DNA from 3 places in the Promicromonospora kroppenstedtii genome. Region 3 is predicted to be linked to each of the others. Evidence: riboswitches for the same ligand, from Rfam matches in the RefSeq annotation. Region 3 holds a riboswitch; each other region holds the start of a gene.
What was found. A riboswitch is a leader RNA that binds a small molecule or an ion and turns the genes downstream of it on or off. The one in region 3 is predicted to bind cyclic di-AMP.
Positions count from the first base shown of each region.

Region 1: another riboswitch for cyclic di-AMP. It lies ahead of ACH47X_RS21570 (C40 family peptidase); the one in region 3 lies ahead of ACH47X_RS13260 (M15 family metallopeptidase).
Region 2: another riboswitch for cyclic di-AMP. It lies ahead of ACH47X_RS09560 (C40 family peptidase); the one in region 3 lies ahead of ACH47X_RS13260 (M15 family metallopeptidase).

Region 1 covers NZ_JBIRYI010000015.1:22,857-32,242, forward strand. The annotation lists gene ACH47X_RS21565 (NAD(P)-dependent oxidoreductase) at 1-772, opposite strand, end outside; gene ACH47X_RS21570 (C40 family peptidase) at 890-1,762, opposite strand; cyclic di-AMP (ydaO/yuaA leader) riboswitch at 1,764-1,915, opposite strand; gene ACH47X_RS21575 (phytoene desaturase family protein) at 2,071-3,786, shown strand; gene ACH47X_RS21580 (FtsX-like permease family protein) at 3,847-6,285, opposite strand; gene ACH47X_RS21585 (ABC transporter ATP-binding protein) at 6,285-7,082, opposite strand; gene ACH47X_RS21590 (response regulator transcription factor) at 7,171-7,857, shown strand; gene ACH47X_RS21595 (sensor histidine kinase) at 7,850-8,971, shown strand; gene cydC (thiol reductant ABC exporter subunit CydC) at 9,254-9,386, opposite strand, start outside.
Region 2 covers NZ_JBIRYI010000005.1:74,921-84,306, forward strand. The annotation lists gene ACH47X_RS09525 (DNA glycosylase AlkZ-like family protein) at 1-914, opposite strand, end outside; gene ACH47X_RS09530 (SigE family RNA polymerase sigma factor) at 996-1,664, shown strand; gene ACH47X_RS09535 (PASTA domain-containing protein) at 1,661-2,797, shown strand; gene ACH47X_RS09540 (SRPBCC family protein) at 2,876-3,343, shown strand; gene ACH47X_RS09545 (C40 family peptidase) at 3,838-4,335, shown strand; gene ACH47X_RS09550 (S8 family serine peptidase) at 4,408-5,469, opposite strand; gene ACH47X_RS09555 (hypothetical protein) at 5,608-6,501, opposite strand; cyclic di-AMP (ydaO/yuaA leader) riboswitch at 6,696-6,860, shown strand; gene ACH47X_RS09560 (C40 family peptidase) at 6,862-7,596, shown strand; gene ACH47X_RS09565 (hypothetical protein) at 7,890-8,828, opposite strand; gene ACH47X_RS09570 (GlsB/YeaQ/YmgE family stress response membrane protein) at 8,834-9,100, opposite strand; gene ACH47X_RS09575 (ion transporter) at 9,311-9,386, shown strand, end outside.
Region 3 covers NZ_JBIRYI010000007.1:212,155-221,540, reverse strand. The annotation lists gene ACH47X_RS13295 (heavy metal translocating P-type ATPase) at 1-609, opposite strand, end outside; gene cmtR (Cd(II)/Pb(II)-sensing metalloregulatory transcriptional regulator CmtR) at 606-1,028, opposite strand; gene ACH47X_RS13285 (cupin domain-containing protein) at 1,103-1,453, shown strand; gene ACH47X_RS13280 (MarR family winged helix-turn-helix transcriptional regulator) at 1,450-1,872, opposite strand; gene eno (phosphopyruvate hydratase) at 2,023-3,330, shown strand; gene ACH47X_RS13270 (MarR family winged helix-turn-helix transcriptional regulator) at 3,365-3,886, opposite strand; gene ACH47X_RS13265 (NADP-dependent oxidoreductase) at 4,011-4,949, shown strand; cyclic di-AMP (ydaO/yuaA leader) riboswitch at 5,069-5,220, shown strand; gene ACH47X_RS13260 (M15 family metallopeptidase) at 5,303-6,169, shown strand; gene ACH47X_RS13255 (HIT family protein) at 6,305-6,745, opposite strand; gene ACH47X_RS13250 (cryptochrome/photolyase family protein) at 6,880-8,271, shown strand; gene ACH47X_RS13245 (LuxR C-terminal-related transcriptional regulator) at 8,339-9,386, shown strand, end outside.

The DNA.
Region 1 (9,386 bases), on a different contig from region 3:
GGGCGTCCTCCAGCGCGGCCTCGTCGACGGTCGCACCGCGGCCGACGTTGACGAACCGTGCGGTCGGGGGCAGCAGGCTCAGCAGCCGGGCGTCGAGGATGTGCCGCGTGGCGGGCACGGCCGGCAGCAGCGAGACCAGCAGGTCGGTCTCGGCCAGCAGCGCGTCGAGGCCGCCGGCGTCGACCACCGGGTACCCGGAGCGCTCGCCCGCACGCGAGGCGACGCCCGTGACGCGCGCGCCCAGCGCGGTCAGCAGCGGTGCCAGGCGGAGGGCGATGGAGCCGAAGCCCCAGATGGTCACGCGCGCGCCGTCGAGCGTGTACTCGCGGCCGGTCACGCCGTCAGCCTGGGCGAACGCGATCTCCTTGGCCCAGCGGTGCTCCCGCTGCGCCGTCAGCGACGCGTCGATGCGGCGCACCGACGCCAGGATCAGGGCCAGGGCGTGCTCCGTCACGGTGTCGTCGTGCAGGGACTGGCCCGACGAGATCACGACGTCGGGCGCGAACCCGGAGCGCAGCGCGACGTCCGGGCCCGCCGACAGGGTCTGCACCCAGCGCAGCTTGGTGAGACGCTCCGCGGCGTCGGCCACGACCTTGGGCGGGCTGGACCACGTGACGAGCAGCTCCGCGTCGGTGTGCTCGGCGGGGATCGGCTCGGTCATCACGTAGGTGGCCACGGTGTCGGTGCCGCCGGGTGCGAAGGAGGCTCCGCCGTCGGGCAGCAGGGACGGGAAGTCGAGGTCGAAGGGCACGTCCGGTACGAGGATCTTCACGCCGGGGACGTTACCGGACGGGGCGACGAAGCAGAGCGCCCGTCCGGCCGGTCCGGGAGGTGCTCCCGGTGCGGCCGGACGGGCGCTGCGTCCTGCGAGTGGTGCCTGGGCGCCAGGTCAGCCCGTCACCCGGATGAACACCGGGTTGTTCTGCCACATCTCCGTGTAGTGCACGGGGACGCCCTCCTGCTGGGCCTCGACGACCATGCCGTCGCCCGCGTAGAGCGAGACGTGGCCGGACGTCCAGACGATGTCGCCCGGCTGGGCCTCCGCGGCGGAGACCTGGTAGCCGACCGTCGACATCGAGGCCGAGCTGTGCGGGAGGCTGATCCCGAGCTGGGCGTAGACGTACTGGATGAGCCCGGAGCAGTCGAAGCCGCTGGGGGAGGCTCCGCCCCACACGTAGGGCACACCCACGTACTCGAGGGCGAGGTTGACGGCCTGCTGGCCCAGGTCCGCGGACGACGCGGCGGCCGCGGCCACCGCCTCGGCCTCGGCGGCCGCTGCCTCAGCGGCGGCCTTCGCCTCCGCCTCGGCCTTCGCCTTGGCTTCTGCCTCGGCCTTGGCGCGCGCCTCGGCCTCCGCCTTCGCCTTGGCCTCGGCGATACCGGCCTTGGTCTCGGCGTACGGGGTCACGCTGACGCGGCCCTGCTCGGCCCAGAAGTCGGCGTCCTGCGCGACCTCGACCTTGGTCACGAGGTTCTCGGCGAGACCCGCGCGGGCCGTGCTGTCGAACGTCTTGTTGGCGAGGGTGGTCTGGGTGTGGGACTCGGCAGGAGCGGTGTGGGCGGTCTGGGTGAAGACCGACGCGAGCATGCCGGAGGTGACTACCGCGATCGCGCCGGTACGGGCGGCGTTCTCGGCTGCTGTCTGGGTCAGAGCGGTGAAGGGGGTGAGGGCGGGGCCCTCGGCGCGATGCCGCGCCCGGTTGCTGGGTCGGTTTACCTGGTCGTCCGCCCAGTCGTGGGTGCGGTCGGTGAGTACGGTCACCAGTGATCTCCTCGGACGCCTACGAAGTGAGCTGTCGGGTTCGGATGGGGAGAGCAATCACCCGGCCTCACTAGGAGGCTTCACCCCGAGGACACTCGCGTGCCCGGCTTACCTGGTTCCCCCGCCCCTGTCACGTTCTGGCTGCTCAGGACCGGTGACAGGGTTCGGCGTCCGGACCTGGACCTACCCGTTGCTGGGGAGGCGAGATCGACCGTACTCGTCCGGCGCGCAATTGTCACGATTAGGTCACATACCGTCTTGTGATGGAACGTCCCTGGCAATGAGTGCCCCGTGCCACCATGGCGTGCATGTCCGATTCCACGCTTGACGCCCTGGGCGCCCGGTACGACGTCGTGGTCGTGGGCGCCGGTCACAACGGCCTCACCGCGGCGGCCTACGCGGCCCGTGGCGGGCGCTCGGTCCTCGTCCTGGAGCGCGCGGACCACGTCGGCGGCGCCGCCGTCTCCGCCCGCCCGTTCGCGGGCGTCGACGCCCGCCTGTCCCGCTACTCCTACCTCGTCTCGCTCCTGCCGCGTCGCGTGGTCGGCGAGCTCGGCCTGCCGATCCGCCTCGTGCGCCGGCGGTGGTCGTCCTACACCCCGGTGGCCGACGGCGGCCTGCTCGTCGACACCCAGGACGACGCCGCGACGCGCGCCTCGTTCCGCCGGCTCACCGGGTCCGACGCCGACTTCGAGGCCTGGGGTCGGTTCTACGCGATGACGGCCGAGGTGGCCCGCCGCCTCGCGCCCACGCTCACGGAACCCCTCCTCCCGCGCTCCGCCGTCCGCGACCTCGTCACCGACGGCGTGGGCGCCGAGGCATGGCGCGCCCTGTTCGAGGAGCCCCTCGGTGAGGTGCTGCGCCGCACCTTCGCCGACGACGTCGTGCGCGGTGTCGCCGCCACCGACGGGCTGATCGGTACGTTCGCGGACCTCGACGAGCCGTCCCTGCGGCAGAACCGCTGCTTCCTGTACCACGTGATCGGCAACGGGACCGGCGACTGGGACGTCCCCGTGGGCGGCATGGGGGCCGTCTCGGGCGCCCTGCGCGACGCCGCCGTGGCCGCCGGCGCGACGATCGTCACCTCGGCCACGGTGACCGGGGTGGACCCGGGGGCCGTGGGCGCCGAGGTCGCCTGGACCGACGCCGGCGGGCGCACCCGGGGCGTGACCGCCGGGCACGTGCTCGCAGGCTGCGCGCCGGCCGAGCTGGACCGGCTGCTGTCGGGGGCCGGGCGGGGGGCCGCGTCGGGGGTGGTGGCCGGTGGGCCCGGGCCTGCCGGTGTGGCCGGGCCGGGGCCCGAGGGCGCCCAGCTCAAGGTGAACATGCTGCTCGACCGGCTGCCGAGGCTGCGGGACGACGTCGACCCCGTCGCCGCGTTCAGCGGCACGCTGCACGTCAACGAGTCGCTGACCCAGCTCCAGGACGCCTACGCGCAGGCCGCCGCCGGGCGCATCCCCGACCTGCCGCCCAGCGAGATCTACTGCCACACGCTGTCCGACCGGACCATCCTCGGCCCGGCGCTGGCCGGGACCGAGGCGCAGACCATCACGCTGTTCGGGCTGCACATGCCGGCCCGGCTCTTCCGCGCGGACCCCGACGGCGCCCGTGAACGGGCGCTCGCGGCGACGCTGGCCTCGCTGAACTCGGTGCTGGCCGAGCCGATCGAGGACGTGCTCGCGGTCGACGCCGACGGTGCGCCCTGCCTGGAGGTGCGGACGCCGGTCGACCTGGAGGGCGACGTCGGGCTGCCGGGCGGGCACATCTTCCACCGCGACCTGAGCTGGCCGTTCGCGGAGGACGGGAGCAGCGCCGGGGCCGGGGACGGCGGAGCTGGCGGCGTCGCCGGGGCTGGCGGTGGCCGGGCCGGTGGCGCCGCCAGCAGTCCCGCCGGTCGCTGGGGCGTCGCGACGGCGCACCCGCGGGTGCTGCTGGCCGGCGCGGGCGCCCGCCGCGGCGGGGGAGTGAGCGGCATCCCCGGCCGCGCCGCAGCGATGGCGGTCCTGGAGACCCCGGCGACCTGACGACGTCGTGGCTCCGTCCGCCTGCCGGCAGCCAGGCTGCCCAGCGGCCCGGACCCGAGGTCAGTCGAGGGTCAGGGCCGCCGCCGGGGTGACTCGGGCAGCCCGGCGGGCCGGGAGGACCGCGGCCAGCAGGCCCGCGAGGACACCTACCGGGAGGACGGCGGCAAGCTCCAGCCACGGGATCCGCCAGGTCGCGGCATCGAGGGCAGCCTTCACGAACGTCTCGTAGCCCACCCAGGCGAACCCGACGCCCAGCACCGTGCCGAGCAGGGCGGCCGTCACGGACAGCAGCACCGCCTCGGTTGCGAGCATCCGGCGCAGCTGCCTGCGGGTGAGCCCGAGCGCCCGCAGCACGGCGTGCTCCCGGGCCCGCTCCAGCACGGAGAGCCCCAGCGTGTTCGCGATGCCGACCAGGGCGATCACCACGGAGATGCCGAGCAGCCCGAGCGTCGCGCCCGTGATGATCCCCAGCATCTGGTCGTCGGCGGCCTCGGCCCGCAGCCCGTTGTCGACGTCGGCGCCGACCGTGTCCGCCAGCGTCTCCAGGGCGCCGACCAGGGCGACCGGGTCGGCGTCGGCCGCGGCGCGCACCCAGACGGCGTGCGGCCGGGGCGTACCGAGGGCCGCCAGCGTGCCGGACGCGACCAGGCCGGCGCCGCCCCAGCCGCTGCCCGTGGTGACCTGCAGCTCCACCTCCGGGGCACCGTCCCCGGCAACAGCCTGCGCCGTCACCGGGTCGCCGAGCACGTCCGCGGGGTCGTCGCCGTACACGTCCGCGTCCAGCGCGACCGTGCCCGGTCCGACCGCCGCGAAGGTCCCGCCGTCGCGGGCGACCAGGCCGGCGTCGGGCGCGCTGAGCAGCAGCAACGGCCGGTCCGCCCCGTCCTGACCAGCCCCGCCGCCGGCCCCCCGACCGACCTCGACCAGCACCCCCTCCACCACGATCGCCTGGCCCACGCCCGGCGTCGCACGCACCTGCTCCAGCACATCGGCGTCGAGCGGCCCGTCCCACGACGTGAGCGCCACGTCGAGCGGGTGCGCGGTGCCGTGGTTCGCGTCCACGGACGCGCGCGTCGTAGCCAGGCCGGTGAGCACCGCCGTCGTCAGGGTGACGCCCACCAGCAGGGAGGCCGTCGTGGTGGCCGTGCGCCGCGGGTTGCGCACGGCGTTCTCGGTCGCGAGCCGGCCACCGGTTCCGAGCAGCGCCCCGATCCCGCGCACCACACGCGGCACGAGCAGCGGGCCGAACAGGAGCACGCCCGCGAACAGCGCGGCGCCCCCGGCCACCATGCTCACCGCGCTGTCCTGGACCGCCGCCACCGCCAGCAACGCCGCCCCGCCGGCCAGGAGCACCGCCCCGAGCACCACGCGGACGCGGCCGGTGCCGGTCCGCGCGTCCACGACGCCGTCGGGCCGCAGGGCCGCCAGCGGGCTCACCCGGACCACGCGCCGGGTCGGCAGCCACGACGCGAGCAGCGTCACCACCAGGCCCACGGCGAACCCGCCCAGCAGCCACCAGACCGGCAGCCGGTCGGGAGCGCCCAGCGGGCTGTTCCGCGTGACCGCCCCGGCCAGCGCGATCAGGCCGTAGCCGAGCCCGATCCCGGCGCCGACCCCGCCCAGCGAGGCGAGCACGCCGACGACGACGGCCTCCCGGCGCACCGATCCCAGGACCTGCCGCCGCGTGGCGCCCACGCAGCGCAGCAGCGCGAAGTCACGCACGCGCTGGGCGAAGAGGATCGCGAACGTGTTGGTGATGACCAGGACCGAGACGATCCCGGCGATCCCGGCGAACACCAGCAGGAGCAGCGCCATGGTGTTCACGTTGTTGGTGTGCTGGGCCATGCTCGCGGCGACGAGCTCCTGGGGCGTGAGCGCGACCGCGCCGTCGGGCAGCCGGCCGGGGTCGCCCACGACCACCGCCCGGTCCAGCAGCAGCGTGTCGTCGTCGCGCCAGTGCAGCAGCTGGTCGAACGTGATGTACACCGCGGCCTGGCCCAGGTTGGCCGACGCCGCGCCGATCCCGACCACCCGCAGGTCGACCGCGTCGCCGCCGGCGCCGAGCGTGACCGTGTCGCCGACGGCGATCGTCATCTCCTGCGCGGTCCAGGCGTCCACGACGGCCTCACCCTCGCGCTCGGGGAAGCGGCCCGAGTCCAGGGTCTGCCAGCGCAGCCGCGGCAGGTCGGCGATCGACCCGACGAACTTGCCGGCGGCCTGCTCGTCGCCCGCCCGCAGCGGCAGGGTGGCGCTGCCGAGCACCGCCACCTCGTCCCCGTGCTGGGCGGCATAGGTGATGGCGTTCTGCGTGCCCAGGTTCGTGACGACGTGGTCGGCGCCGGCGAACGGGGCGCCCGCGCCCGCCAGGATGCGGTTCTGGGCCCCCGTCGTGAGCACGCCGACGGCCACCACGAACGCGACCGCGACGACGACGGCGGTCCCCGCCGCGACGTACCGCCGCAGGTGCCGCCGCAACGAGGCGAGAAGGACGGTACGCATCAGGCGATCAGCCCGTCCTGCACGGTGACGACGTCGTCGGCGTAGGCCGCGGCGTCCGGCTCGTGCGTGACCATGACGACCGTCTGGCCGAGCTCGCGGGCCGACCGCCGCAGGTGGTCCAGCACCTCCGCCGACGTGGTGCTGTCCAGGTTGCCCGTGGGCTCGTCGGCGAACAGCAGGCTCGGGGAGGTGATCAGGGCGCGCGCGATCGCGACCCGCTGCTGCTGCCCGCCGGACAGCTCCGCCGGGAGGTGGTCCAGCCGGTCCGCGACACCCAGGGATTCGGCCAGCTCGTGCGCGCGCTCGCGGGCGGCGTCGTCGAGCCGAGGGCTGCCCAGCTCCAGGGGAAGGAGGATGTTCTGCCGCGCCGTGAGCATCGGCAACAGGTTGAACGACTGGAACACGAACCCGATGTGCTCCCGGCGGAAGACCGTCAGGGCGTCGTCGCCGAGGGAGCCGAGGTCCGTGCCGTCGACGACGACCGTCCCGCCGCTCGGCTGGTCGAGCCCCGCCAGGCAGTGCATCAGCGTGGACTTGCCCGACCCGCTCGGCCCCATGATCGCCGTGAACCGGCCGCTCGGGACGTCGAGGTCGACGCCGCGCAGGGCGTGCACCTGGGCCGCGCCACGGCCGTACGTCTTGGTCAGGCCGCGGGCGCTCGCGGCCGGGGGCCGGCCGCCGGGCTCCCCTGCGGGCTCGCCGCCGGGTGTGCCGGCGGGCTGGGGCGTGGGCCGGCCGGGGCCGGGCTGGGCGTCGCGCCGGGTAGCGGTCGCCGGTGCGCGTCTGCTGGTGGACATGTGCCCAGCCAAGGCAGCGGGCGGTTGCCGGGGTGTATGCGGAATTCGATACGCCCGCGATATACCCCGCCTCCGTAGCATCGAGGGTATGCGCGTGCTGATCGTCGAGGACGAACCCGAGCTGGCGGACGGCATCCGCGCGGGCCTGCGCCTGGAGGCGATCGCTGCCGACGTCGCGGGCGACGGACACACGGCCCTGGAGCTGCTGAGCGTCAACGCGTACGACATCGCCGTCCTCGACCGCGACATCCCCGGGCCGTCGGGTGACGAGATCGCCCGGAGCCTGGTCGCGTCCGGCAGCGGCATGCCGATCCTGATGCTCACCGCCGCCGACCGGCTCGACGACAAGGCGTCGGGGTTCGAGCTGGGCGCCGACGACTACCTCACCAAGCCGTTCGAGCTGCGCGAGCTCGTGCTGCGGCTCCGGGCGCTCGACCGCCGCCGGGCCCACCACCGCCCGCCGGTGCGGGAGATCGCGGGCCTGCGCGTGGACCCGTTCCGGCGCGAGGTCTACCGCGACGGCCGATATGTGCCGGTGACCCGCAAGCAGTTCGCCGTCCTGGAGGTGCTCGTGGCGGCCGACGGCGGCGTCGTGAGCGCCGAGGACCTGCTGGAGCGGGCCTGGGACGAGAACGCCGACCCCTTCACCAACGCGGTGCGTATCACGGTGTCGGCGCTGCGCAAGCGGCTCGGTGAACCCTGGGTGATCGCCACGGTGCCGGGCGTGGGCTACCGGATCGACGTGCCGGCCCCCGCGGAAGCCGGCCGTGGATAGGGCGCCCGGCCTGAGCGTCCGCCTCAAGCTCACGCTGAGCTACACGGGGTTCCTCATGCTGGCGGGCACGCTCGTGCTCGCCGTCGTGTGGCTGTTCCTGCTGCGGTACTCGCCCCGGGACGGGATCGACACGCTGCGCGAGCTCCTCAACCCCGGGGTGTTCATCGGCGGGTGGGGGCCGCGGGTGTTCCTGCCGGCCGCCACGCTGGTGATGGCATTTCTGCTGGTGTTCGGTCTGGTGGGCGGCTGGTTCCTCGCGGGCCGCATGCTCGCCCCGCTGGCGCAGATCACCGACGCCACCCGCCGGGCCTCGGGCGGGTCGCTCGCGCACCGGATCCGCCTGCCCGGCCGCCGTGACGAGTTCCGTGAGCTGGCCGACTCCTTCGACGCCATGCTCGCGCGGCTCGAGGCGCACGTCGCCGAGCAGCGCCGGTTCGCGGCCAACGCCTCCCACGAGCTGCGCACGCCGCTCGCGATCGCCCAGACGTTCCTCGAGGTGGCCCGCAAGGACCCGGACGGCGCCACCGGCGAGCTCGTCGAGCGGCTGCACGCCGTCAACTCCCGCGCGATCGACCTCACCGAGGCGCTGCTCGTGCTCAGCCGCGCCGACCAGCGCTCCTTCACCCCGGAGCACGTCGACCTCTCGCTCCTGGCGGAGGAGGCCACCGAGACGCTCCTGCCGCTCGCCGGGCGACGCGGCGTCACGATCGAGACCACGGGCGACGTCACCCCGACCACCGGCTCGCCGGCGCTCCTGCTGCAGCTGACGACCAACCTCGTGCACAACGCGATCGTCCACAACCTGCCCGACGGCGCCCCCGAGCCCGGCACCGTGCACGTCCACACCGACACCGGGCCTGGCGGCGCGACCCTCGTCGTCGAGAACACGGGGGAGCGGCTCACCGAGGGCCTGGTCGCCACGCTCGCCGAGCCGTTCCAGCGCGGTACCGAACGCGCCCGCGCGGCCCGGTCGGGCGCCGATCACGTGGGGGTGGGCCTGGGCCTGGCGATCGTCCGGAGCATCGCCGAGGCCCACGACGGGACCCTCGCGCTCGCGGCTCGCCCCGGCGGAGGCCTGCGTGCCACGGTCCGGCTGCCGCCCGGGCACGTCTGACGGCATAGGGGGGCGGGGCGGGGTGCGCGCCAGGTGCGGAGCGCCTGCTACCGGCTGCCCGGTGCCGGGCGCCGGACCGACCATGCACCTGCTGCCAGATGTGGCTTCCGCCTGGCAGCAGGTGCATGGTTGCGGACCCGCCGACGCAAACGTCGCTCAACCGGTCGGCGACCGGCTCGGCAGGCCTGACCGCGTCGGGCCGTGAAGCACCATGCACCTGCTGCCAGGCGAGCGTTGCGTCTGGCAGCAACTGCATGGTCGATCGCGTGGGGCTCCGGGCGATCAGCCCTCCTGCGCGGCCGTCCAGGCGTAGGCGGGGTCCGTGACCAGCAGGTCCTCGTGCCGGCCGCGGGCCACGACGGTCGCGGGGGCTCCGGCCGCCCCCGGTGTTCCGGTCCCGCCGGACCCACCGGTT
Region 2 (9,386 bases), on a different contig from region 3:
AGCGCGAAGTAGCCCCAGCGCCGCTTCCCCTTCGGCTTGTACATCTCGAGCGTGTACTCGTAGTCGAACAGGTCGAGCAGCCGTGGCCGGTCGGCCACGAGCGCGTCGAACGGCGACAGCAGGGCGGTGCGCGGTTCGAAGTCGTCGTCCGCGTGGTCCAGCAGCTCCGGGTCGACGTGCCACTCGCCGTCGCACCCCTCGACCTGGACGACCTCGCCCGGGAGGTCGACCCACCAGGCGCCGTCGCCCGAGCGGCCCTGCGCCCGCTTGCGGGCGATACCCTCCGCGGCCAGCCGCCGGTCGACCCGCTCGCGCAACGCCTCCTCCAACGGGACCGCCTCGACCTGGGGATACACCCGCTCGGCGAGGTCCCAGAGGCGCTGGCGACCCTTGCGCCCCACCATCGCCAGCTTGCCCTGCATGTTCAGCGCCTCGAGCATCTCGGCCACGCTGCGCCGGCTGCTCCAGCCCTCGGCGCCCCACGTGTAGGGCACCCGGGCCGTGTCCGGCACGTCCTTGGCGAGCACCGGCCCCTCTGCCTCGACCAGCGCCAGCACCTCGCGCTCGAACTCCGCGTTGTCCGTGAGCCACTGCCGCATGGTCTCGTTCTGCGGCCACTGGGCCATCTGCTCCAGGTACAGCGGCAGGTCACCCATCGAGCGCACGGTGCCGCGGAGCTGGAAGAGCATGCGGTCGGTGATCGCGTCGTCCACCGCGCCGATCCAGTACTCGTTCCCGAGCCGCGACCAGGCCACGAGGTCCACCGCCGGGGCCACGGCCGACGTCGGGTCGACGGCGAGGTAGGTGAGGTCCTCGACGAGGTGCACCAGGTCGACCGGCCGGCGGGCGTCGAGGAGCTGGGCGCGGAGCGCGATGCGGCGCGCCTGCTGCACGGTGAGCCGGTGGGTGGCCATGCCAGCGAGGATACGGAAGGCCACCGACACGCCGTCGGACCTACCGCTCAACCTTTCGCTGCCCTCGACCGTGAAGGAGGCATGAGCATGCCAATGGTCGCGGGGCGCTCGAGCCCCGACCCGGTCCACGCCCCCGGCGCGGCCCACGGGACCGAAGCGGTCGAGGTCGTGGTCGCGGGCGACACCGAGGCCGAGTTCGCCGCCTTCATGTCCCGGTCCACACCGGCGCTGGCCCGCACCGCCTGGTTGCTGTGCGGCGACACGCACCAGGCCGAGGAGCTGGTGCAGCAGGCCCTGATGAAGACGTACCTGGCCTGGCCCAAGGCCCGCAAGGGGGAGCCGCTCGCCTACGCACGGCGCGTCCTGGCGAACCTGCGGGTCGACGGGTGGCGCAGGCGGCGCCGGGAGGTCCTCATGTCCTCCGACGCGCTGCCCGAACGGCCGCAGGACGGCCGGAGCGCCGCCGACGTGCACGCCGAGCGCGACCGCCTGGTCCGCGCGCTGCGGCTGCTGCCCACCAAGCAGCGCCGGATCGTGGTGCTCCGGCACCTGGAGGGCCTGCCGGAGCGCGAGGTCGCCGACGCCGTCGGCGTCTCGGTCGGCACGGTCAAGTCCACGGCGTCCCGTGGCATCGCCCGCCTGCGGGAGATCCTGCAGGCCGACGGCACGAGCGACGCGGCGGCAGCCGGCGGCGCGGAGTCAGCCGGCGGCGCGGCACAACACACGAACCACGAGAGGAGCGGGTCATGAACGACGAGGAGCAGTTCGCCGAGAGCCTGCGTACGCAGGTCACACGCGTCGCACCGAGGATCGACGTCGACGTGACGCGCGTGGTCCCGGCCGCCCGACGGCGACGGGCGGCCCGGGCGGGCGGCGTCACCCTGACCCTGGCGCTGGCCCTCGGGGGCGGGGCCTGGGCGGCCACCACGCTGGAGCCCCCGGGAACGACCGTTCCCGGCGGCTCCATGACGATGGAGGTGGAGCCGTCGCCAGCGCCCAGCGGGCCGCCCGTCACATCGAGTGAGGGCGACCGGCTGGGCGACAGCACGGACAACCTGCCGTATGGACCCGTCATACCGCCGGAGGGCTGGCGGGACGCGACGTACTTCCACGTCGTGACCCGGGTCGACGGCTCGAAGAAGGGGGAGGAGCCCGAGGACGACTCGCCGATGGGCATCGAACGCTGGTACGGCGAGGGTGTGAGCTTCGAGCTGCTCAGCTTCGGCCCGGCCATGAGAGACACCGTCGGTTACCTCGTCATGGAAGGCAACGAACCCATCAGCTTCACGTGGGCGGACATCGCGGCGTTGCCCACCGAGCCGGGTGCGCTGCACGACGCGCTGCTCGAGAAGTTCGAGCCCACGGGCGTGGCAGAGGACGCGGCGCTGTTCAACGCGGCCCACCTGATCACCGATGCCCCGGCCCCGCCGGCGGTGCGCGCCGCGGGATGGGAGCTGCTCACGAGCCTGACCCCCGTCGAGGTGGAGCAGGACGTCCAGGACGCGGAGGGCCGCACGGGCAGCAGCGCCACGTTCGAGGTGTTCGACCGGACCGTCACGGTGATCTACGACGTGGAGCGGAACGTCCCGCTCCAGCTCGAGGACTCGATCGGCAAGATGCACTCCCGCACGGTCTTCCTCACGACCGAGTTCGTACCACTCCCCGAGGAGGTCGCCGACAGCGCCATCGAGGTACCCGACCTCACCGCGATGACCCGCGAGGACGTCGAGGTCGTCTGCCTGCAGGAGCACCTGGCCTGCACGTTCACGGAGGAGGAGTCGGAGACTGCGCCGGAGGGGACCGTCATCTCGTCCGACCCGGCCGAGGGTGCGCTCGTCACCTGGGGCGCCCCGGTCACGATCGTGCTCTCCGCGGGTCCCTGACCAGGCCCCTCACCCGAAGGCCCGCCACGGGCCCCGGACTGCACCGGATGCCTCCCGGCCCGGCGTAGCCTGGGGCCCGTGGCTCATACCTATAGCACCAGCGTCCGGGTCGAGGCACCCGCCGACGTCGTCTGGCAGGTTCTGTCCGACGTCGAACGCATGCCCGCCTGGACCGGCGCCATGAGCCGCGTGACGCTCCTGGGCCCCGAGCGGGCGATCGTCGTGGGCTCGCGCGTCGAGATCGAGCAGCCCGGGCTGCCGGCGGCGACCTGGGAGGTGGACGGCCTCACCGAGGGGCAGGGCTTCTCGTGGTCGAGCAGCGGCACCCCCGGCGTGCGGACCGGGGCCGCCCACCGGATCACCCCTTTGCCCGGCGCGGGGCCGGACGGCAGTGCCGCGTGCGACGTGACGACAGTCGTGGCCCGGAGCGGGATGCTCGCCGGGCTGACCGACCTGTCGGCGGGGCCGAGAGGTCGCGAGCTCGCCGACGCCCTGCTGGCCGACCTGAAGTCGGAGGCGGAGCTCCGAGCACGGAACAAGCCGTGACACACCGGCGGAGAGCCGCGTGTCGCAACATTTCGTCCGCTGTCTTTTCATAGCCGTCAGGACTGCATTTCGGCGCTAAAAATAGTCCTTACGCTGGGAAAAAGCATCTAGTCGAAAAGTTACGCGCGATTCGGACAGCCCGTTACTTCACGACAACTGTTATCTGATCGAGACAAGGTGGGTACCCGTATGTAGCGTCGGTTTCGCTGCGCCACCGGAGGCACAGCCGCGGGCCCCATTCCCCAGACCGGTACGGGACCGCGCAACCGGCGACTTGGAGAACTTCGGTGAGTACCACCGTCCGACGCGGTCGACACCGCGCCGATCACGCTCCTAGCACTCACTTCATGTCCGTGACCCGCAGCGCAGCCCGTTCGGGCGCTGTGATCGCGGCATCATCCGGACTTCTCGCAACAGCGTTCGCCCCCGGCGCACACGCGGTCGTGGGAGAAGGTTCGAACCGGCTGGCAAAAGAGGTCGCGACAGCACCGGCGGTGCAGGTCGCGAACGACGCACGGCTCAAGATCGAGAGCAAGGCCGTCAAGGTCACCCCCGCTCCCGAGCCCGAGCCGGAACCGGAGCCAGCCGTGGAGACCACAGCCTCGGTGACCGCGACGAGCACCGCCGACGGGGCCACACCGGACTACAAGTCCGACGGGTCCATCGGGGCCCAGGCCATCTCGATCGCGATGCAGTACATCGGCATCGCCTACGCGTACGGCGGCAGCTCGCCCGCCACGGGCTTCGACTGCTCAGGCCTGATCAAGTACGTGTACGCGCAGCTCGGCGTCGAGCTGCCGCACTCGTCGTCGTCCATGGTGGCGACCGGGTACCAGGTCTCCTCGCCGATCCCCGGCGACATCGTCTGGACCCAGGGCCACGTCTCCCTCTACGCCGGCGACGGCATGGTGGTCGAGGCCGCCAACTACGGCAGTCCTGTGCGCTACACCGAGCAGTGGCAGGACTACGCGGTCTACATCCGGCCGTACTAGTAACCAGAGCACAGGAGCACCGCGGCGCGGGCCGCGGTGCTCCTGTGCGCTCGGCGCCACCGGCGCCCGGGATCAGTACGCGACCGCGGCTGCCGCGTCGAGGATGCCGTACCCGTACAGCGGCGTCCACAGGCCCCGCAGGCCCAGGAGCGGGTCGCGGGCCGTGTACAGGACGGCCGCCTCGACGTCCGCGAGGGACCGCCCCTGCGCGAACAGCAGCGCCGCGACCCCGGCCACGTGCGGCGTCGCCATGGATGTGCCCGCGTAGGCGTCGTAGCTGCCGCCCGCGCAGGTGTCGGAACCGGTGCCCTCGGGCACCGTGGACCAGACGTCGCCGTCGCATCCGGTCAGCCCACCCGACCCGCCGGGCGCCGAGACGCTCTTCAGGTCGAGCTTGACCGGCAGCTCCGAGTAGTAGGAGTGCAGGCCTGCCGAGTCGGTGGCCCCGACGCAGATCGCGGCGCTGGTGAACGCCGGGTCGCTGCAGAGCGGGGTCGACGAGTTGCCGGCCGCCGCCACCGTCAGCGCGCCCTGCTCGCGGGCGTACGCGATGGCGTCGCGCATCAGGGTGTCGACGCCGATGATCGTCAGCAGCTGCCCGCCCAGGCCGGAGCCCAGGGAGAGGTTGATGACGTCGGCGCCGTGGTCGGCCGCCCAGCGGATGCCGTCCGCGATGTCCCGCGACGACCCCGTGCCCGCCTCGAGCACCTTGACCGGGAGGATCTCGGCGTCCGGAGCGACGCCGGCGACGCCGATGCCGTTGTCCGTCGCGGCGGCCACGATGCCTGCCACGTGCGTGCCGTGCTCGTCGCCGTCGTTGGCGCCGTCGGGGCCACGGAAGTCCCCGTCACCGCACGGGCGGACGTCCACGCAGCCGGTGAAGGTGGCGCCCGGCAGAAGCTGGCCGGCCAGGTCGGGCTGGTCGAGGTCGACACCGGTGTCGACCACGGCCACCACCACGCCCTCGCCGGTGCTGGCCCGCCAGGCCGTCTCGGCGTTGATCTGGTCCAGGCCCCACTGCCTGTCCCGGAGAGGATCGCTCGTCGCGGCGTGCGCGCCCGGCGCCACGGCCGTCAGGGCCACCACGACGAGCGCCGCGGAGGTGGCGGCGCCGACGAAGGACTTCCTTTTCATGTATGCCCCCATTGCTCGCACAGGGGCTGATTACCCCTGAACTGGGGCAAACCTAGGGTGAGGCGACCGATGCCGAACAGGGCCAATGTCCGGTTGTGGGTGAAATTTACCGAATCGAAATCAGCAGGGTGCTGCGGGTCAGGCCCAGGCCTCGGACAGCTCGCTCTCGTCCCCGGCCTCCCGGGACAGCCGCAGCGCCGCGATGGCCGCGCCGAGCAGCAGCGCCACCACCCAGGCACCGAGCTGGTGCCCGTCGGTCGTCAGAGCGGCGGAGGCGATCTCGCGGCCCGCGATACCGGCGGCCGACAGCGGGTTCTCGGTGAGCGCCGAGCCCGGCCAGATGTTCTCCTGCACGGTCAGCAGGGCGGGGCCGGCGGACTGCAGCACCCACACGGTGCCCGCGGCCGGCAGCCAGCCGAGCAGGTCGAGGGGCTTGCCGTCCACGCAGAGCCCGAACGCCACGCCGAGCGCCGTCGCGAGCACCCACCACGAGCCGATCGGGGAGACGTCGTTGCCGGGCAGGAGGCCCCAGAGCCAACCGTCCAGGAGCACCACCGGGAGGGCGAGCGCGACGCCGCGCAGCGCGGCCGGGCCGATGCCGGCCAGGAGCCCCGCGGCAAGGCCCACGAGCCCCGAGCCGACCGTGACGACGAGCATCCCGAACGGCATGGCGTCGCCGGGCACGGTGGCGCCGGCAGCGAGCCACCAGGAACTGCCGGCCGCGCCCGCCATGCCGAGCAGGGTGCCCGCGATCGCGGCGCCCGCACCCGCACCGGCCGAGGCGGGGAGGCGGGCCGTGACGCCGGCGAGCAGTCCGCCCATCAGGGCCATGACGACCAGGCCGACCACGGCGCCGTCGGCCGTGAAGGGGAGCGGCCGGATCCCGGCCGCCGCGGCGTCGGACGCACGGGCAAGGCCCGTGACCTGGTACGACAGCTGCGCGATCCAGGGCAGAAAACCGCAGGCCCACCAGACGATCGCACTGATTGGAAGCACCCACCACGCGGAGATGCGGTGCTGCGTTTCGGCCATGACGCCGAACGCTAGCCGATGTGTGATGTCGGTCATAACCGTGAAGACCGGAACGGCGTAAATCTGCTTCTTCGTTGGGTCAGACCGTAATGCGTAACCCGATCGTGACTTTTCCCGTGAACGTGTGTACTTTGACTTCTGCTCCACCGCGACGGTGGAGTCGTGAGCCGGACGCCGAGTCCTGTCACCGGCTCATGACTCAGACGTTCAAGACAGGAGCGGGGGACCCATTCCCGGGCGACAGCAGGATCGTCGCCCTCGGGGTGAAGCCGGACGGAAACCCCCCAGTAGCCGTGCGGCCGGGTTGTACTCCTACCCGAACCCGACAGCTCACCTCGCAGGCGGTACAGGAGACATTAGGTGACGAACTCCATCCGCGGACGGCATCGTGACAGCCGCCCGGCCCAGACACCACTGACTATCCTCGCTCGTACCGCCACCGAGAACGCCGGCACCGTCGCCCGCCGTGGCGCCATCGCCGCAGCCGCAGGCGGCGTCCTCATCTCGACCATCGCGACGACGGCCCACGCGGCCCCGGCGATGGACCTCAAGACCGAGGTCAAGACCGCGAAGCTGAACTCGGTCGACCTCAACTCCCTCACCGCGGTGGCCAAGCAGTCCGTCGCCGCCGCGCCCACCGTGACCGTCCCGGCCGACGCGAAGATGCCGATCGAGATGGAGACCCTGGGCACCACGAAGGGCGCCGACGGCGAGAAGGGCCAGGCCCCCGCCGTCGTCTCGGTCGACGCGCCGGACCCGGTCCCGGTCGGCCAGCAGGCCGTCAACATCGCCTTCAACTACCTGGGCATCACCTACGTGCTGGGCGGAAACTCGCCGGCGGAGGGCATGGACTGCTCGGGCCTGATCCAGTACGTGTACGCGCAGCTCGGCGTCTCTCTGCCGCACTCCTCGAGCGCGATGCTCGGCTCCGGCTACCAGGTCACGTACCCCGAGCCGGGCGACATCGTCTGGACGCCCGGCCACGTGGCCCTCTACGCCGGCAACGGCATGATCATCGAGGCCTGGGCCGCCGGCATGCCGGTGCGCTACACCGAGATGTGGCAGAACAGCCCGACCTTCATCCGCGTCGTCTGAGCCGGAGGCGCAGCGCAGGGTGAGAGCCGAGGTACGAGGCACTCGCCCGGAGCGGAGCCGCAGGCTCAGGCGACAAGAAGCCCGAGTCTGAGCCGGAGGCGCAGCGCAGGGTGAGGGCCGAGGTACGAGGCACTCGCCCGGAGCGGAGCCGCAGGCTCAGACGACAAGAGGCAGAGTCTGAGCTCGAGCCGGACGCTCACCGTAGTATCAGCACTTCGCGAGGCGCCGCCTCCGCGCCGGGTCCCGACCCGATGCCGGAGGGGGCGCCTTCCGCGCGTCTCCGGGACACCGGACTACTCCGGCCAGTCGCAGCTGTCCGCGATGAACGCGAACAGGTCGGCACGCGCCGAGTCGGGCATGGGCACGTAGATGACGTGCTGCGCCTCGCCGTCGACACTCGCCGAGACCGGCAGGAACGTGCCGCGCTTGTCCTCGCCCACGGCGTGGGCGTCGCAGCGGGCGGGGACCACCGGCAGCGTGATCGCGCCGGCCCGCTGGCCGTCCAGCGCACGCCCGGTCCAGCCGGAGCCGTCGCCGCCAGGGTCGGCGTTGTTCATGATCGTGGTCCCGGCGATCCGGTCGATCGTGACCTCAGGCCCACCGTCCACTGCCTCGACCCGTAGCGTCACCAGTGCCGTCAGCTCACCGTCGCGCGTCTCGACCGGAATGTCGGGCTCGACGGTGAGCTTGGCTCCCGCGGCGACGGCGGCACCGGCACAGTCCACGGCGTGGTTGCGGCCGAGGTGACCGCCGGGGTCCTCGACCTGCTCGACGACGACGTCGGTGGCCGGCCCGAGGTCGTCGTGCTCGCCGAGGGCGAGCCTGATCGTGGCCGACGGCGCAGCGTCCGGCCTGGGCTCCGCAGGGCCGGCCGGGGCGCCCGCACACTCCGCCTCGCCCAGCTGCAGATAAACGTCACGCGTGGTCCCCGGTCGGAGTGCCGGGGTGTGGTTCTCCTTCGTGGGACGCGACGGCCCGAAGCCGTCGGCGTCCAGGGCGCCCGACAGGAGCGTCATCGTCTCGTCCGAGTCGTTGGTGACCGCGAGGACGATCTCCCGGGCGGCGTACTGCGTGCGCCCCTGGTCCACCTGGACGGTGAGGTGGTCGGCCACGGCGCCGGGCACGGGACCCAGCGTCGACGTGGGCTCCGGCGGGCCGCCCGAACATGCGACCGCGGCCGCACCGACCAGCATCGTCAGGACGACGACGCCGGCGGTGCGGCCGCGGGCCACAGCGGTCAGGCGGTCTTGCGCCGACCGAAGATCGCCTGGGCGATCAGGATGACGATGACCGCGCCGATCACCGCGAAGAGCCAGGTCGACCACGACCAGAACTCGTCGAAGCCGATGTTGAAGATCAGTCCGCCCAGCCAGCCGCCGAGCATGGCGCCGAGCACACCGAGAAGCAAGGTGACCCAGAAACCGCCCGGCTGCTTGCCCGGGATGACGATGCGAGCGATGACACCGGCGATCAGTCCGAGGATGAGAAAGGCCCAGAAGCCCATGGCATTTTCCTCCAGTCTTGTTGCTTGCTTGTGCTCTACTCAAGCACTGATTTAGTTCAGTTGCCACCGGACCCGCCGATTAGGTCCATATCGGGACATTGCGCCCGGGCGGAGCGGGGCACACCACCACGCTAAAGTTCGCCCGGGCATGGGGCCCGAGGCACTGCCGGAGCACGGGCTCCGGGCACGGGAACGTTGAGGAGAGACCGGATGGACCAGGAGATCGGCACGCAGGCGGTACCGCGGACCGGACGGGAGCGGCTGCGGGCCTTTCTCGACCAGAAGT
Region 3 (9,386 bases):
GGTCGCGACCCGCTCGCCGGGCCGCACCACCAGGATGTCCAGCTCCTGCAGGTCGGCGGCGGGGATGGTCTTCTCCCCGGACAGCCGGGAGATGGTCGCCGTCTGCGGGATCAGGGACAGCAGCGCCCGCAGCCCGTCGCGGGCGCGGTCCATCGCCCGGTCCTCCAAGGCCTCGGCGATGGAGAACAGGAAGGCCAGTGCGGCGGCCTCACCGACATGCCCGAGCAGCACCGCGCCGACGGCGGCGATCGTCATCAGCAGGCTCACGCCGAGGCGCCCGCGCACCAGCCGCAGGATCGCCCCGGGGACGAAGGTCCAGGCCCCGGCCAGCAGGGACAGGGCGAGCACGACGACGGAGGCGGTCGTGACGCCGGCCCGCTCCAGGGTGTAGCCCACCGCAAGGAACACGCCGGAGGCGATCGGGAGCAGCATGCCCGGGTCACGCCACCAGGGGCCTGCGTCCTCGTCGCCGTGCCCGTGGTCGTCGTGCTCGTCATGGTGCTCGTCGTCGCCCGGGCCGGGCCGGCCGGAGACGTCGCGGACGGGGAGCGCGGGCCCGTGCTGCCGAGGAGTCTCCTGGGGATCGGGGCCACAGCAGATGTCGTTCACCGCAGCACCTCCCGGGCCTCGCGCCCGAGCTCGGCCGCAGCCTCGGCAGCAGCGTCAGGCACGGTCTCCGCCCCCGGCCCGCAGCACAGCGGGACGTCGCAGTTCTCGTCCGCGCACGGGGCGCCGTCGTCGACCGCGAGGACGGTCTTGACCAGCTCGCCGATCGCGCGGGTCAGGTGCGGGTCGGCGATCTCGTACCGGGTCTGGCGACCCTCCGGCGTGGCGACGACGATGCCGCACCCGCGCAGGCACGCCAGGTGGTTCGACACGTTCGAGCGGGTCAGACCCAGGTCGCGGGAGAGCTGCGCCGGGTACCCGGGTGCGTCCAGGAGGGAGAGCAGGATGCGGGAACGGGTCGGGTCGGCCATCGCGCGGCCCAGTCGGTTCAGCACGTCCAGGCGCGAGGCTATGGTCAGCATGGGCTGACCATACAGTGTGTGCTGACCATTCGGGAGCCTCTGGGGCTGGGTCGGCACCCTGCCAGACTGCCCGGATGTCGTACAGCAGGATCTCCCTCGACGGTCGCCTCACGGTGATCGCCGGCCCGCAGCCGCCGTCGGACGACGGCTTCCGCTCCGATCGGATCCAGGTCCTGCACTGGCGCGTCGACGAGCCCTTCAGTGACGACGGGACCCACCTTCACCGGACGAGTGACGAGGTCTACGTCGTGATCGAGGGCGCCATCGAGCTGGAGGTCGCCGGATCGCGGGTCACGGTGGCGGCCGGTGAGGCGGTCACCGTCGGCGCGGGCGTTTCCCATGCCCTCGTCGCCGTTCAGTACCCGGCCCGGGGCCTGACCATCCGTGGTCCCGCGGTCGACGACAAGGTGGTCACCGACCGCTAGTGCGTCGCCAGCCGCTCCAGCAGAGCCGCGCTCCGGGCCAGTACCGCCTGCTCCTCGTCCGTGAGCTCGGCCTCGATGGCCTGCGCCAGCCAGCCCGCCCTGCGGCCGCGCTCCGCCTCGAGTGCGGCGCGGCCGGCGTCGGTCAGCTCGGCCAGTGACTTGCGGCCGTCCGTCGGGTGCGCCCGGCGGGTGATCAGGCCTTGCTCCATCAGCAGTCCGACGACGCGGGCCATCGACTGCGGGCGTACACGCTGGTCGGCGGCGAGGTCGCTGGTGGTCATGGCGCCGTCGCGATCGAGCGCGCCGAGCACCGCGATCTGGCCGAGCGGGATGCGGTCCTCGTGCTTGACGCGCCGGGTGAGCTTGCCCATCGCGGTACGCAGCTCGGCGGCGGTGGCGGCTGACTCCGGGGTGGGCACAGGTCAGTTTACCTTTTCGGTCCCCAGGAGAACTGTGCACCTAACCTGTACACCTAAACTGCACAGTCTTGCTGTATGGTTTGGCGCTGTCGGGCTCAGCGCCAGCGTCGTCGCAGCCGTGCCCGGCACACGACAACGGGAAGGACTCCCATGTCCGCAACAACAGCCGGAACCGTCAGCGCCGCGATCGAGACGGTGCGAGCCCGTCGGGTCCTCGACAGCCGGGGCAACCCGACGGTCGAGGTCGACGTCGTGCTGACGGATGGATCCCTGGGGCGCGCGATGGTTCCCTCGGGCGCCTCGACCGGTGCCCGGGAGGCCCTGGAGCTGCGCGACGGCGACCCCGCGCGCTGGCACGGGAAGGGCGTGGACCGCGCCGTCGGCCACGTCAACGGCGAGATCGCGGCAGCGGTGCGCGGCCGGGACGCGGCGGACCAGGCCGGCCTCGACGCCGCCCTGATCGAGCTCGACGGCACGGCCACGAAGTCGCGGCTCGGTGCCAACGCCATCCTCGGCGTCTCGCTGGCCACCGCCAAGGCCGCCGCCGTGGCCCACGGCCAGCCCCTCTACCGCTACCTCGGCGGGGACGCCGCACACCTGCTGCCGCTGCCGATGATGAACATCGTCAACGGCGGCGCCCACGCCGACAACCCGCTGGACTTCCAGGAGTTCATGATCGCGCCGCTGGGCGCGGACACCTTCGCCGAGGCGGTCCGCATGGGCAGCGAGGTCTTCCACACCCTGCGCCGCGACCTGCTGGCGGCCGGCCACTCCACGGGCGTCGGCGACGAGGGCGGGTTCGCCCCCGCGCTGCGGACCGCCGAGGAGGCCCTCGACTTCGTGGTGGCCGCGATCGAGCGCACCGGCTACCGGCCCGGCGTGGACGTCGGGCTGGTCATGGACCCGGCGTCGTCGGAGTTCTTCCGCGACGGGGTGTACGACTACGCGGGCGAGGGCGTGCACCGTACGCCCGCCGAGCACGCCGACTACCTGGCTGGGCTCATCGACGCCTACCCGGTGGTGTCCGTCGAGGACCCCATGGCCGAGAACGACCTGGACGGCTGGCGCGCGCTCACGGCCCGCGTCGGGGACCGCTGCCAGCTCACCGGCGACGACGTCTTCTGCACGAACGAGGCGCTGGTCCGCGAGGGCATCCGGACCGGCGTCGCCAACTCGGTCCTGGTCAAGGTGAACCAGATCGGCACGCTGACCGAGGCGCTCGCGACGGTGACCACCACGCACGAGGCCGGCTGGACGGTCGTCATGTCGCACCGGTCGGGCGAGACCGAGGACACGACCATCGCGGACCTGGCGGTGGCAACCGGCTGCGGTCAGATCAAGACCGGCTCGCTGTCACGGTCGGACCGGACGGCGAAGTACAACCAGCTGATCCGGATCGAGGAGGAGCTGGGGGAGTCGGGCCGTTTCGCGGGTCGTTCGGCGCTGGCGCGGGCGTAACCACGCCCGGGGCGCTCGATCGAGACGGTGTACCTCATCGCGAGTCGTCCGTCACCGCAGCCTTCCGACGCCGCCGCGCCCCCGCCGACCGCGGCGGCGTCTTCCGCATGTGGTCGCGCGCGCGCCCGAGGATGTCGGCGAGCGTCTCGACGTCGGCGCGGGACAGCGGGGCGAACAGCAGGTCGTCGAGCAGGCCGACGTGGCCTGGGAAGACCTCCGCGAGCACGGCGCGCCCGTCGTCGGTGATGGTGACGGTGACGCCGCGCTCGTCGTCCGCGGACTGCGAGCGGGTCACGAGGCCCCGCTTCTCGAGCGCCTGGGCCTGGTAGGTCAGCCCGCTGCGGCTGTAGACGACGCCGTCGGCGAGGTCGGTCATCCGCCGGCTGCCCGTCGGGGCGTCCCCGAGGGTCGCCAGGAGCTGGAACTGGACGTAGCTGAGGTCCCCGGCCTCGCGCAGCTGCTGCTCGACGGAGTGCTTCAGCAGGCTGCTCGCCTCGATCAGCGCGAAGTACGCGCCCAGCTGCGTCGCATCGAGGGGCGGTGGTGTCGAGGTCACGTCGCCAGCCTAGCCAGCGCGTCCGATGCTTCCAACTCGAAGTACTTGCTTCCAATTTGAAGCAGTGCTAGCGTGCTCGACAGTTGCTTCGAATCCGAAGCACATGACCGAAGGGAACGGCATCATGAAGGCAGTTCGGTTCCACGAGACGGGCGGCTCCGAGGTTCTGCGCTACGAGGACGTCGACCGGCCGGTTCCCGGCGCCGGCGAGGTGCTCGTCCGCGTCGCCGGTTCGGCGTTCAACCCGGCCGACGGCGGCATGCGCGGCGGATTCCTGCCGATCCCGATCGCGCTGCCGCATGTCCCGGGCTACGACGTCTCCGGCACGGTCGACGCGCTCGGTGACGGGGTGGACGGCCTCGCCGTGGGGCAGGATGTCGTCGGGTTCCTCCCGATGACGGCCGACGGCTCGGCGGCCCAGTACGTCGTCGCGCCGGCCGACGCCCTGGTCGCGGCCCCGACGCGGATCCCGCTGGCCGACGCCGCCGGGCTGCCGTCGGTGGGGCTCACCGCCTGGCAGGCACTGTTCGAGGCCGGCGAGCTCCGGGCCGGTCAGCGCCTGCTGGTCAACGGCGCCGGTGGCCCGGTGGGCGGCTACGCCGTGCAGCTCGCAAAGCATGCCGGCGCGTACGTCATCGCGACGGCCAGCCCGCGCAGTGCCGAGATCGTCCAGGCGGCCGGGGCGGACGAGATCGTCGACCACACGGCGGGCCCGGTGCTCGACGCGGTGACCGAGCCCGTCGACGTGCTGCTCAACCTGGCCCCGATCACCCCCGAGGGGTTCACGGCCCTGGCTGCCCGGGTCCGCGACGGCGGCGTCGTCGTCTCCACGACGCCGAGGGTGCAGACTCCTGGCGACGAGGGGCGGGGCGTGCGCGCGGCGACAGTATTCGTCCACCCCGACGCCGAGGTGCTCTTGGGCCTGGTCGCCCTGGTCGACAGCGGCGACCTGCGCGTCGAGATCGCCCGGCGCGTGCCGCTGGACGAGCTGCCCGCGATCCACGATCAGGCCGACGCGGGGCAGGTCCACGGCAAGGTCGTGGTGGTCCCGCCCGCCGTCTGACGGGACAGCCCACATCCGGCCTTCGTTACTATTTCGTGACATCTTTGCCAGAGCGGGGTACATTCGTTGCGGCCCGCAGCACCGCGGGACGTCCCGGCGGGCGCCGAGCCCTGTCACCGCCGGGGGTACCGACGAACCACATGACAGGGACGGGGGACCCACTTTTGGACACCTAGGTGTCCTCGGGGTGGAGTCGTGCGGTTTCGGCCGCCGGCCGGGTCAGTCTCCGACCCGAACCCGACAGCTAACCTCGCAGGCGCCGGGAGATGCTCCATGCCATCGACTTTCCCCGGGCGCGCACGCGTCCCCGGTCAGCCAGTCCTGCCGTGCCGCGCCCGATCCCGGGGAACCCGATGAGGCACGGGCGCGAGCGGTCCCTGCCGGAGCCCACGGGGCGTGCGGCGCGACGGGCCGGCGGGCGCCACAGCAAGGGCCGGCACGCCGCCGCCCCGGTGCGGCACCCGCGCCCGTCGGTCCGGGGCCGGCTGCCGCTGAAGATCGGTGTCGGCCTCGCGCTGGCCTCGACGACGTCGTTCACCGCCGTCTCCTTCGGGGCGCCGACCACGGGCGAGATCGCCCTCGGGGGCGACGCCGCCGCGGCGGCCGACGGGCAGGGCACGCAGAGCGCGGCAGCGGCCGCGCTGGCCGACCGGCAGAGCGGCGCCTCACGGAGCCAGGAGCGCTCGTCGCTCGGGGCGTCCGCCGGCGTGACCGTTCCCCGGGACGCGGTGCTCCCGGCCGAGGAGGCTTCCGCGGTGGAGGTCGACGCCCCGCCGGTGCTGCCCGGCTGCGACGGCGTGGCCACGGGCGCGGGCACGAACGGCCAGATCCCGGCCAGCGAGCTGTGCGACCTGTGGGACGGGTACCCCGCCATCCGCGCGGACGCGGCCGTGGCCCTGGCCCGCCTGAACCAGGCGTACACCGAGCAGTTCGGCGAGGCGATCTGCATCACCGACGGCTACCGCAGCTACGCGGCGCAGGTGACGGCCAAGGCCGCCAAGCCCACGCTGACGGCGACCCCGGGCACGTCCAACCACGGCTGGGGCCTCGCGATCGACATCTGCGCCGACGGCTACGCCGGCGACCGCTGGGACTGGCTCAAGGCCAACGCGCCGGAGTTCGGCTGGGACAACCCGGGCTGGGCGCAGGCGGGCGGCGTCGGCCCGTACGAGCCGTGGCACTGGGAGTTCACCGCCGCGGTCGCGCAGAAGGGTCAGTGAGGCGCGGCGCTCACCGCGCGCCCGCCTGAACAGTGTGGTCGGCAGGATGTCAGGTGGTCGGCAACCCGGGTTGCCGACCACCTGACATGCTGCCGACCAGCCGACCACCCCGCAGCCCACGCGCGCAGCGCCACCTCAGCCGAGCGCGTCCCGCAGCCGCGCGGCGTAGGCCCGGCGCCGCTCGACCGGGAGCCAGTCCGGCTCCGGGAGCGTGCCGTAGAGGTCGTCGCCGGGGTAGCGCGGGAAGAGGTGCTGATGGAAGTGCCAGACGTCCTGGTTGCCGGCGGGCTCGTTGTGCTGCCGGGTCGAGACGCCCGCGCAGTCGTAGGCGGTGCGCATCACCCGGGCGAGCAGCCGGGTCGCGTCGAAGACCGCGTGACCGTCCGCGGTCGGCAGGTCGTAGAGGTTCTCGTGGTGCGCCACCGGGATGATCAGCACGTGGCCGGGGTTTCGCGGCCACCATCGGGGCGCGATGATCGCGAAGACGCGGTCGTTCCGGTAGACCACCTCGGCCTCGCGCTCCGCGGTGAAGTCGCAGAACGGGCAGTCGTAGCCAGCGGGTTCGTGGTTGTGCAGGACGTGCCTCCCGGCAGTCGAGTGCGCGGCGGACGACGTCGGCGGACGCCTCCTGTCCGCGCTGGGCTCGCCAGCGTACTGCGGGCCGTTTCACCCGGGCGCGAGCCGGGCGCCGCACCCGTACCGTGGGCGGCATGACCGATGATGCGGCGCTGATCTGGTTCCGGCGCGACCTGCGCGTCGCCGACCAGCCGACCTTCCTCGCCGCGGGCCAGGGCACCCCCGCGCTCGCCCTGTTCGTGCTCGACCCGCGCCTGCTCGGGCCGGCCGGGGACGCGCGCCTGTGGTTCCTGTACGGGTGCCTGCGCGACCTGGACGAGAGCCTGGGTGGCCGGCTCCTGGTCGTCAAGGGCGACCCCGTCGAGGTCGTGCCCCGCGTCGCGGAGCAGGTCGGCGCGGGGACGGTGCACGTCGCCGCCGATTTCGGCCCCTACGGCCAGGCCCGGGACAACGACGTCGAGCAGGCGCTCGCGAAGGCCGACCGCGAGCTGGTGCGCACCGGCTCGCCCTACGCCGTCGCGCCCGGGCGGGTGCTGTCCGGGGACGGCGGCCGTTACCGGGTGTTCACCCCGTTCAGCCGGGCCTGGGCCGACCACGGCTGGCGCGCCCCCGCGGACACCGACGCCGGCTACCTGGACTGGATCGACCCGGCGACGGTCCACGTCCGGTCCACGAAGATCCCCGACCAGCCCGCAGTCGACGCCGACCTGCCCGAACCGGGGGAGGCGGCGGCGCACCGGCGGTGGGACGAGTTCGTGCGTGACCACCTGCAGGAGTACGCGGACGGCCGGGACCGGCCCGACCAGCCCGGCACCTCCCGCATGTCGGTCTACCTCAAGTACGGCTGCGTGCACCCGCGCAGCCTGCTCGCCGACATCGCGGCCAAGCGGTCGAACGGTGCCCAGTCGTTCCGCAACGAGCTCGCCTGGCGCGACTTCTACGCCGACGTGCTCGACCAGCGCCCGGACTCCGCCCGGCACAACTACGACCGTGCGTTCGACGCCCTGGCCACCGACAGCGGTCCCGAGGCCGACCGGCTGTTCGACGCGTGGCGTGAGGGCCGCACCGGCTACCCCGTCGTCGACGCCGGCATGCGCCAGCTCCTGGCCGAGGGCTGGATGCACAACCGGGTGCGGATGATCACGGCGTCGTTCCTGGTCAAGGACCTGCACCTGCCGTGGTGGTGGGGGGCTCGGCACTTCATGGGCCGGCTGGTCGACGGCGATCTCGCGTCCAACCAGCACGGCTGGCAGTGGGTGGCGGGCAGCGGCACCGACGCCGCCCCGTACTTCCGGGTGTTCAACCCGGTGCTGCAGGGCGAGCGGTTCGACCCGGACGGCGCCTACGTGCGTAAGTACGTGCCCGAGCTCGCGGACGTGCCCGGCAAGGCCGCCCACCAGCCCTGGAAGCTGCCGGGTGGTGTGCCGGCCGGGTACCCCGACCGCGTCGTCGACCACAAGGACGAGCGGGCCGTGGCCCTGGACCGCTACGAGGCCGTCAAGGAGGCCAAGCGCGCGGGTTCGTGACGGCCCCGCGGGGCGTGGGGCGCGGCCCGGGGATATCCTCGCAAGAGGTCCATCCCGTGGAGCGGCGATGACGCACTCACCTGGTCCGGGCGTACCGCATGACCGTCAGCCCGCGCCCGGTACCCCACCTGGTCCCCTGGCGACGGTCTACCAGGCCAAGCTGCGGCCTGCGGTCAACCCCGAGCACATCGTGCGCCGGCCCCGGCTCATCGAGCTGCTCGACACCGCCGTCGAGTCGCCGCTCACGCTCGTGGTCGCGCCGGCCGGCTCGGGCAAGACCTCCCTCCTGCGGGACTGGGTGGGCTGGACCGACCTGCCGCACGCCTGGCTGTCCGTGGACGAGTCGGACCGCGACCCCGCCCAGCTCTGGCTGAGCATCCTCGCCGCGCTCGACGGGATCGCCCCGGGGTGCGCCGAAGCGGCCGCCGACCTGATCCGGCGCCGGCGCGCGCTGCTCGACGCCGTCGGAACCCTGCTCGACGACCTGGAGTCACGCAGCTACGACCCGCGCGTGCTGGTGATCGACGACCTGGAGGTGGTCGACGAGGCGGTGGCCTCCGGGGCACTGACGATGTTCGTGCAGCACCTGCCGCGGTGGCTGCGCGTGGTCCTGGTCAGCCGGCACGCCCCGCACCTGCCCGTGGACCGGCTGCGCGCCCGCGGCATGCTCGGCGAGGTGCGGTTCCCCGAGCTCCGGTTCTCGTTCGACGAGGCGACCGAGATGCTCGCCCGGCTCGCGCCCACGCTGCCGCCGAACCGCGTCGCCAAGGCCGCCCGGCACGCGGGCGGCTGGGCCGCCAGCATCCAGCTCGCCGCCCTGGCGGCCCGCGCCGCCGACGCCCGGGCCTCCGCCGGCGCGCCGGGGCAGGACGACGTCGGCCGCTACCTCGGCGACTACGTGTGGCACGAGGTGCTGAGCGGCGAGCCCGCCGACGTCGTCGACGTGCTGATCGCCGTGTCCGTCGTGGACCGGGCCGAGCCCGACCTCGCACGGGCGCTCGCGGGCCGGTTCGACGCACCCCGCCTGCTGGAGCGGGCCGAGGAGCGGGGACTGTTCGCGGCACGCATCGAGCCCTCGGGGGCCTACGAGACGCACGCCCTGGTCCGGGACGCGC